One region of the Clostridium sp. B9 genome, then DNA from elsewhere that is predicted to be linked to it. Evidence: riboswitches for the same ligand, from Rfam matches in the RefSeq annotation. Region 1 holds a riboswitch; each other region holds the start of a gene.

Region 1 (3,219 bases):
TTCAAAGCATTTTCTCTAAATATTCCTAGTGGCTCCCCAGTTTCATCTAAATCGAAGGTTCCTCCTTCAATTTGAAGGGTATATTTATTTATTTCTAACAATTCTAATGCCTTTGAGTTCACTATGCATACATGACCACATGCTCTAATTATACATATAGGATATTCTTTTGAAACCTCATCTAAATCATATCTATTTGGAAATCTACTCTCCTCTTGAAAATAATCATGATTCCATCCTCTTCCTTTAATCCATTGATTATCCTCTAATTTTCTAGAATCTATATATTCTCTTATTGCACTTTTAACATCTTCTATGGATCTAGTTCTGTTAGATAAATTTATCATTTGAAGAGAATATCCAAGACCTAAAACATGCATATGTGAATCATTAAACCCAGAAGTTACAAACTTTCCTTCTAAATCATATATATTACTTTCTTCATCCTTAAGCTTTAAAGCTTCATCATTATTACCAACATAAATTAGCCTTCCATCCTCCTCTACAAAAGCCTCCTTCATTCCATTGGTAATAGTATAAACCTCTCCATTAATATATATATTTCTCATTATTTACAACCTCTTTTTCTTCATAGAATATTTTAACTGATTTATCTACTGTTCCTTTACCAAGATATCTAGCCTTATAATCTTTAAGAAGTACAAAATATTGTTTTGAAAGTATCAAGATTACTGCTACATTTACGAAGGTTGGAATACCACTTGTTATATCAACAAATGTCCAAATGCTTATCTCTCCAACATACAATATATAAGCAGTCATTAAAAATCCTGGCAGTGGATAACAATATTTAAATATCTTTAAAACCATGTTTTTAAGCTTTATATTTTTAGTACATAAATGTCTTAAAACAACTTCATAATAAACATACCATCCTGATGATGTAGTTAATCCAAATACAAGCATTGTTATTGTTAAAAAATATGTTCCAAAAACACCTAACCCACTTGAAAATGCATTAAGAGTTAAAGTAGCACTTTCAGCTCCTGTTGACCACTCTCCTGTTATTATTACAACTAAAGAAGTGATAGTACAAACTACAAATGTATCTATAAAAACTTCAAATGATCCCCAAAGACCTTGTTCTATCGGATGACATGTTCTACTTGATGCATGTACCATAGGGCTTGTCCCCCAACCAGCTTCATTAGAATAAACACTCCTAGCCATACCTGTTGAAATAACCTTAGATATAGTTGCTCCTACAAAACCTCCAATTGCTGCACTTCCTGAAAAAGCACCTTCAAATATCAGCATAAAGCTATTTGGTATATTCTCATAATTTATTGCTATTATTATGATACCAAAAAATAAATAAGTTAAACTCATTATAGGAACAAGTTTAGTAAATAGCTTTCCTAAAGACTTCATGCCTTTCCATATCATAAGATAAGTAAGTACAACAATTATTAAACTTGCAAATATTTGGTCTATCTTAAAAGTAGAAGCTACAACTTCTGAAACTGTAAAGTTACTTGCAGTTATAAAAAATGTTGAAAATATTCCAAAACCAAATACTGTTGCTAATATTCTCCAAAACTTAAAGTTTCTCTCTTTACCTAAACCTCTTTCCATGTAATATGTAGGTTCACCATATGGATCTCCATTTTCATCTGTCTTTCTATAATAAACAGCTAAAGTTACTTCAACTTGTTTTAATATCATTCCTAAAAATGCAGTAATCCACATCCATAAAGTTGCACCAGGTCCTCCCATAGCAATAGCAGTAGCTACTCCGAACCTCCTATGGCAGTTGAAATCGCCTCAAAAGGGCTTAAAACCCCTTTAGCATCTTTATTTTCATCCTTAATAAAAATTTTCCCTAAAGTTTGTTTTATTATGTGTGGGAAATATCTTATCTGAAAGAATCCAGAACGAATAGTAAAGTATAATCCTGTTCCAAGCATAAGGATTATAAGTGGTGGGCCCCAAATAAAATCATTTAAAGCATTAATAAATTGTGTCATATAAAATTACCCCCTAATTATTCATGCTGTAACTAGATGCTAAATTATTTATTATAAAGATAGTTTAATTATTCCCCAAATAAAAAAAGGATAATAGTATGCTATCATCCTTTAAAACTTCTTTAATTATTAATAGCTCCATCACTTTAAAGTGAGAGTCCTTAACTTATTAAATTAAGTCCCAGCAAGATGTTTGACATAATACATCCACTTCGGCAATCAACCCTTTCATATTTCTTCACAGATTCGTCACTCTCCAAAATACTACTCTTTTTAACTGCGCCTCTATTTACATGCATATTTAATTTTATTATTTGTAGTTTATATTACACAAAGAGTAAAGTCAACTATATTTTTACAATTTTGTTATTAATAACATTTAATTAACATTTAAAGCTTAACTTTTATATTGTTCTCTAGTTTTTAAACCTAAAGATTTACTTAGTTCTTTATATGCCTCCTCAACCTCTACTGGAATATCAATGTGTTCAATATATGCTGCACCTTTTGGCCCATATCCATTTTCATCATCCCTAAGTCTTGGTATCTCACCTACTATTAACTCTTCAAATCTATCCATACTCCATATTCCATCAATATCAGAATTATCAAATTCTCTATTTTCATTTATATGTGGAATAAATGGAGAATAATTTATAACTTTAACATCTTCTTTTTTTATATATTTTAAAAATGATAAATAACTTCTAAGCTGCATAGTTGGATCCTGTATAAGCATTAATGACTTATACTTTATTCCTAAATCCTCTAAAAGCTCAATAGCCTTCTTAGCATTATCTCCACAATTTGTAGATTTATTTTCTATAATTATGTCTTCCATTGGAATATTAAAATGTTTTATCATTATATCTAAAATTATATCTGCCTCTGCCTTTTCATTAACTTCTATATCATTGTATATTTTATGATTTTTAACAGAATCTCTTAATAAAGCAGTTGAGTGTCCAATACCTCCACATATTAATATTTTTTTGCATAATCCTTTTTCATATGCTTCTACAGCAACCTTTATGTTATAAGTTATTGCACTTCCTAAAAGTACTAAAATATCTACTTCTTCCAAAGAATATTTTTTCATTAATTCTTCTATACTTAGCTCATTTAAATCCCTTTTTGATAAAAATTCCCCTAATATATTTATTGAATCTTTATTTTTGATTTCCATATTAACTCCCTCTCATTTCAATTACTTATAATTTAATCTTAAAAT
Region 2 (3,219 bases), 230 kb from region 1:
ACCAATGAAACTCTAATTACTTATTAAGATGGTCTTTCATCTATATCTAGAAATCACCCGTCTTAAAATGTATCGTTTTATTATTAAGTTGTGATATGTCTAGAAATTAACACTGAATTCAAAGTAGAGCTTACAACAAAAGAGCTATATCAAACAGTAGTATGTTTTGATATAGCTCTTAAAATATTTAGTTATAACTTATCTCTGGGATAAATTCCTCTTCACCATCTAAGTTTTCTTCAGTCTTTTTAGATTTTCTCTTTAAAATAGCTTCTACTATTATAGCAATAGCTCCATCACCAGTTACGTTAGTAGCAGTACCAAAGCTATCTTGTGCTGCATGTAATGCTATCATTAAAGACTTTTCTACATTACCAAATCCAAGCATACCTTCAAGTAATCCTAAAGCCGCCATAACTCCACCCCCAGGTACACCAGGTGCTGCAACCATTGTTACTCCAAGCATTAATATAAATGGTAGCATTAATCCTATAGTAGGAACTTGTCCCCTCATATACATTACTGCCATAGAAGCAAGAACTAAAGTTATTGTATCACCAGCTAGGTTTATTGTAGCTCCTAAAGGAATTACAAAGTCACATACATCTTCTTCAACACCATTTTCCTTAGCACAGTTTAAAGTTACTGGAATAGTAGCTGCTGATGATTGAGTTCCTAAAGCTGTCATATAAGCTGGAATCATATTCTTTATAAGTTTTATAGGATTTTTTTTCTTTATAGAACCTGCTATTACATACTGGACTAATAAGTATAATCCTTGTATTGAGAATAATACGGCATATACAATTCCAAAAGATTTTAAAGTTGTAAATATCTCTCCACTAAAGCTTAACTTAGCGAATATAGAAAGTATATATACTGGAACTAAAGGAATTAGTATATTCTTTATTGTTAATGTAACTACATGATTAAATTCTTCAGATACTCTTAATAGGTAACTATTCTTTATTTTAGAAATTCCTATTCCTAATAAGAATGAAAAAGCTAAAGCAGACATAACACTTACCATTGGAGGTATATCTATTGAAAAGTATGGTTCAACATTTACTGCACTATTAGCTAAAGTAGCACTAACTATAAATTTAGGAAGTATGTAGCTTCCTACAAAGAAAGTTATTAATCCAATTGAAAATGTTGATATATATGAAACTAAAGTAGTTACTAAAAGTCCTTTTCCTGATTTATTTCCTAAGGATGCTATCCCAGGAAATATAAATCCAATTATTATAAGTGGTATTAAGAAGCTAAGTAAGCTTCCAAATAAACTATTGAAGGTTACTAATATCTTAACCGGTATTTCTGTATTTATATAGGAAGATCCTAGCCCAATGAATATTCCTAAAATTATTGCGAAGAAAATTTTGCTTACTAAAGATAATTTTTTCATAATTGCCCCCTTCTGTATTTTTACTAAATACATATGTTCTCGATATGAATACATATTACTATAATTAATATATAAAGTCAAGCTATATAATATAAGTATTTTTTATTTCTACATATTTGAAAGTAGGTTAACTTATATAATGTAGGTTTAAAATTCATTAAGGTTAAAATGAATTTTTCCTTGACAATTTATTAATAGGAGTTCATAATTGTTAATGAAAAGTGAATAACTGAGATAGAGGCGCAATGATTAAAAGTAACCTTACTGAGTGTAAGCAACGTTGAAGTAAAGTGAAAGGATGATTTGCCGAAATCAATAGAAAAAGCTTTAATTTCTATTAGGTTGGGGTTAAGTATAATATGCTTAACACTGTCACAATTAATTTGTGGTGTGCTATCATGAAAGAGAGTATTGTATATAGACTTTACAAACCCTTAAGCATGAAACCACGCTTAAGGGTTTCTTTTGTTAGCGGACTTAGTTATCACTTATGGCTTACTAAAAAAACCATAAGGAGGACTAAAAAATGAGTCAAGAACAAAATACTAATTTGAAAAGAGGGCTTAAATCAAGACATCTTAGCATGATTGCTATGGGTGGAGCCATAGGAACAGGTATATTCCTAGCAATGGGAGATACTTTGCATCAAGCAGGTGTTGGAGGAGCCTTTGTAGCTTACGGAGTAATAGGGGTAATGGTTTATTTCCTTTGTACAAGCTTAGGAGAAATGGCAACTTACATGCCTGAAACAGGATCTTTCGGTACATATGCTACCAAATTTATTGATCCAGCCTTAGGATTTGCCTTAGGATGGAACTACTGGTACAACTGGGCTATAACAATAGCTACAGAAATGGTTGCAGGATCTTTATTAATGAAGTTCTGGTTTCCTAATGTTTCATCAATAGTTTGGAGTGCTTTATTCTTAGTAATTATATTAGGTCTTAATTTATTATCAGCAAAAGCATATGGTGAATCTGAATTCTGGTTTGCAGCAATCAAAGTTGCTACAGTTATTATATTCCTTATTGTAGGTGTACTTATGATATTTGGAATACTAGGCGGAGAAAAAGTTGGTTTCAAAAACTTCTATGCTAATGGTGAACCATTCATTGGAGGAACAAAATCAATATTCATGATATTCTTAATAGCTGGTTTCTCATTTCAAGGTACAGAGCTAGTTGGAGTTGCAGCTGGTGAAAGTGAAGACCCTGAGAAAAATGTACCAAAAGCAGTTAACACTATTTTCTGGAGAATATTATTATTCTACTTAGGAACAATCTTAGTAATTGGAGCTTTAGTTCCAAATGCACAAGCAGGTGTTGAAACAAGTGCATTTACTATAGTGTTCCAAAAGTTAGGCTTAGCAGGAGCAGCTTCAGTAATGAATGCTATAATACTTACATCAGTTTTATCAGCTGGTAACTCAGGTATGTATGCATCAAGTAGAATGCTTCATTCTATGGCTAAAAGTGGAATGGCACCAAAGATGTTTGAAAAGACAAGCAAAAATGGTGTTCCAGTTAACGCAATCATATTAACTACAATAATTGCAAGTTTATGTTTTTTAACAGGTATCTATGCAGAAAATGTTGTTTACGTATGGCTTGTAGCAGCTTCAGGACTTTCAGGATTTATAGCATGGCTTGGAATAGCCCTTTGTCATTATAGATTTAGAAAAGCTTATGTAGCTCAAGGAAAAGATTTAAATAAGTTAGTTTATAAAGCTAAGTTATTCCCATTTGGACCTATAATTGCATTACTATTATGTGGCGTAGTTGTTTTAGGACAAGGATACGCATACTTAGATG
Region 3 (3,219 bases), 2.1 Mb from region 1:
GAGGCTTTAGAGGAATTAGGGGCTACATTTGTTAAGATAGGACAAATACTTAGTACAAGGCCAGATTTACTTCCTAAGGCTTATATAAAGGAGCTGGAGAAGCTTCAGGATGAGAATGAGATAACTAGTTTTGATAAAGTTAAAGAAATATTTCAAGAATCTTTTGGAACAAGTATAGATACTTACTTTACGTATTTTAGTGAAAGACCATTAGCATCAGCATCTATTGCGCAAGTTCATAGAGCTACTTTGCTTGATGGAAGAGAGGTTGTTGTTAAGGTTCAACATTATGAAATTGCAGAGAAGATGAAGCTTGATTTAAGCATACTTAGAAGATTAAGTAGATTTACAACAGCACATATGTCTAATATTCCTGTAAATCCATTTGAAGCATTTAAAGAAATTGAAGATGCTACGCTTAAAGAACTTGATTTTATAAAAGAGGCTAAGAATACAGTTAAATTTAAAGTTTTAAATAAAAATGTTGCATGTGTTAGTGCACCTACAATTATAGATAGATTGACTTCTAAAAAAGTTTTAACAATGGAGTATATTGAAGGGTACAAAATAACTGATGATAAGATATTAGAGCGTGAAGGATATGATAGAAAAGATATAGCGAATAAATTAGCTAATTCGTTTTTTAAACAAGTATTTGAAGATGGATTTTTTCATGGTGACCCCCATCCAGGAAATCTTTTCATAAAAGATGGTAAGATATATTTTATAGATTTTGGCCTAGTTGGAGAACTAGATGCAAATCTTAAAAAATGGCTTACGAAGGCTATGATAGCAATGGCTTTAGATGATATAGATACTTTAGTTGATTTCGTTAATGCTATTGCCATAAGAAAGGGACCAGTTAAGACTTCGATTTTATATGATGACTTAAACAACATAGTTTTAAGATACATAAATGCTTCTTTAAAAAGTATAAAAATATCAGATTTATTCAAAGAGATATTTGATATAGCTGAAAGAAATAATTTGCAAATGCCTAAAGAACTTGTTACTTTAGTAAGGTCTATAGTGATTTTAGAAGGGGTTGTAGCGAAAATTGATCCAGATCTAGAGATTATGGAGTGTATTTTCCCTTACATAAAAGAAAGAAATAAAGAGGCAATGCTAGAAAGTTTAGATAAGGATAAACTTATAATTGGTGCATATAAATTTGCAGAAAAAAGCCTTGAGATTCCTACTAAGTTTTCAGAGCTAGTGGATAGTTTATCAAATGGAAGAACTAAGATGCAGATAGAGGTTAATGGACTGGATAAGCCTTTAACTGATTTAAATAGAATGGTTAATAGAATATCATTTGCACTTATTGTTGGATGTATGATAATAGGCTCTTCTTTAATAGTAGATGCTAGGATTGGTCCTACTTTTGAAGGAGTTCCATTATTAGGTGTTATAGGATTTGTTGTTTCTGGAGTATTTGGATTTTGGCTTTTAATTTCTATAATAAAGTCTGGATTTTTTTAATAAATAGTTAATAAAGTTATAAAATGGTTGAAACACTCATAGTTATAGTGTATAAATATATACAATATAATAATTCGAAAAGTGAATAGTTTAAAAGAGGTAGAGGCGCGAGCAATCAATAGTACTAAGACAGAGTTAAGCAACGTAGAAGTGTTAGGAAAGGGATTATCGCCGAAGTTTCTAGTCAAAGCTTTGAGGCTAGATGCTGGGGTTGCACAGAATATGTGTAACACTGTCACAAGAAAATTTGTGGAGTGCTATCATCTTAGGGAATCATACTAGTAAGAATATGTTTATTTAACAGAGAAGTTTCGTACTATTAAGACCTTAGGTTGATTAAGCCTAAGGTCTTTTTTTATTAATAAATATAAAAGTATTTAGAGATAATAGTAATGAAAATAGGGCCTCTATAGATTAATTCACTAATATTTTAAGGGGGATTTCAAAATGAGAAACAGAACAAGATTTCAAGTTTTTTTAGCAGTTTTTATTATGACAATGCTATGTTCAACTTTAGTTTTTGCAACTGAAGATATTGCGGCGGTAAACTCAGCTAAATTTGGCTTATGGACGGTTTTACCACCATTAGTTTCAATAGTGCTAGCTTTCATAACAAAGAATGTTATAGTTTCACTATTCATAGGTACAATGACAGGATGCGTAATGTTACAACTAAACGGATTTAACGTAATTCAAGCGTTAACTCAAGGATTTATAGATTTTACTTATAGAGCTTTAAACTCTTTAGCGGATCCATGGAATGCAGGTATTATCCTTCAAGTTTTAGTTATAGGAGGAGTTATTCACTTAGTAGCTAAAATGGGAGGAGCTAAGGCGATAGCTGAAGCTTTAGCAAGAAAAGCTAAGACAGTTAAAAGTGCACAGCTTACAACTTGGCTTTTAGGGTTAGCAGTTTTCTTTGATGATTATGCAAATTCATTAATAGTTGGTCCTATAATGAGACCAGTTACAGATAAATTAGGTGTTTCAAGAGAAAAATTAGCTTTTGTTATAGATGCTACTGCAGCTCCAATAGCGGGGTTAGCAATAATATCAACTTGGATAGGATTAGAGGTTGGATTAATAGGAGATGCGCTTCAAAGTGTTGGAATAGAAGCAGATGGATTTGGAGTTTTCTTAGAAACTATACCTTATAGATTTTATAACATATTAATCTTAGCTTTTGTTGTTATATCAGCAATTACTTTAAGAGAGTTTGGCCCAATGCTTAAAGCTGAGAGAAGAGCTAGAAAAGGTGAAGTATTACCAGTTACAGAAACAGCAACAGATAGTGAAGATTTAGAACCAATAGAGGGAATCAAGTTAAGTGTATGGAATGCAATAATTCCAATAGGTGTTTTAATAGGCTCATCATTAATTGGATTTTATTACAGTGGATGGGTAACTGTAATGGGTGGAGAAGATTTGGCAATAATAGAGATGATGAATAACTCTCCACTAAGCTTTGCAAGCATACAGGCTGCTTTCTCAAATGCTGATGCTTCAATAGTTTTATTCCAATCAGCATTATTAGCTACAATAGTTGCTTTAGCCTTAGGTGTAGGTAGAAAAATATTTACTATATCAGAAGGTATAGGAATATGGGTTGAAGGAATGAAAGGTCTTTTAATAACAGGAGTAATTCTTATATTAGCTTGGTCATTAAGTTCCGTAATAAAAGAGTTAGGAACTGCTGCTTATTTAGTTGGAGTATTATCAGATACAATACCAGCATTC

Evidence for each region. A riboswitch is a leader RNA that binds a small molecule or an ion and turns the genes downstream of it on or off. The one in region 1 is predicted to bind lysine.
Region 2: another riboswitch for lysine. It lies ahead of ACQZHJ_RS08730 (amino acid permease); the one in region 1 lies ahead of ACQZHJ_RS07655 (hypothetical protein).
Region 3: another riboswitch for lysine. It lies ahead of ACQZHJ_RS17075 (Na+/H+ antiporter NhaC family protein); the one in region 1 lies ahead of ACQZHJ_RS07655 (hypothetical protein).

Annotation. Positions count from the first base shown of each region.
Region 1 is NZ_JBNWKA010000003.1:1,689,034-1,692,252, reverse strand. It holds gene ACQZHJ_RS07665 (amidohydrolase) at 1-569, opposite strand, end outside; gene ACQZHJ_RS07660 (alanine/glycine:cation symporter family protein) at 550-1,737, opposite strand; gene ACQZHJ_RS07655 (hypothetical protein) at 1,752-1,988, opposite strand; lysine riboswitch at 2,114-2,284, opposite strand; gene ACQZHJ_RS07650 (YdcF family protein) at 2,386-3,174, opposite strand.
Region 2 is NZ_JBNWKA010000003.1:1,922,953-1,926,171, forward strand. It holds gene ACQZHJ_RS08725 (dicarboxylate/amino acid:cation symporter) at 188-1,408, opposite strand; lysine riboswitch at 1,636-1,812, shown strand; gene ACQZHJ_RS08730 (amino acid permease) at 1,935-3,219, shown strand, end outside.
Region 3 is NZ_JBNWKA010000003.1:3,770,767-3,773,985, reverse strand. It holds gene ACQZHJ_RS17080 (ABC1 kinase family protein) at 1-1,482, shown strand, start outside; lysine riboswitch at 1,575-1,750, shown strand; gene ACQZHJ_RS17075 (Na+/H+ antiporter NhaC family protein) at 1,930-3,219, shown strand, end outside.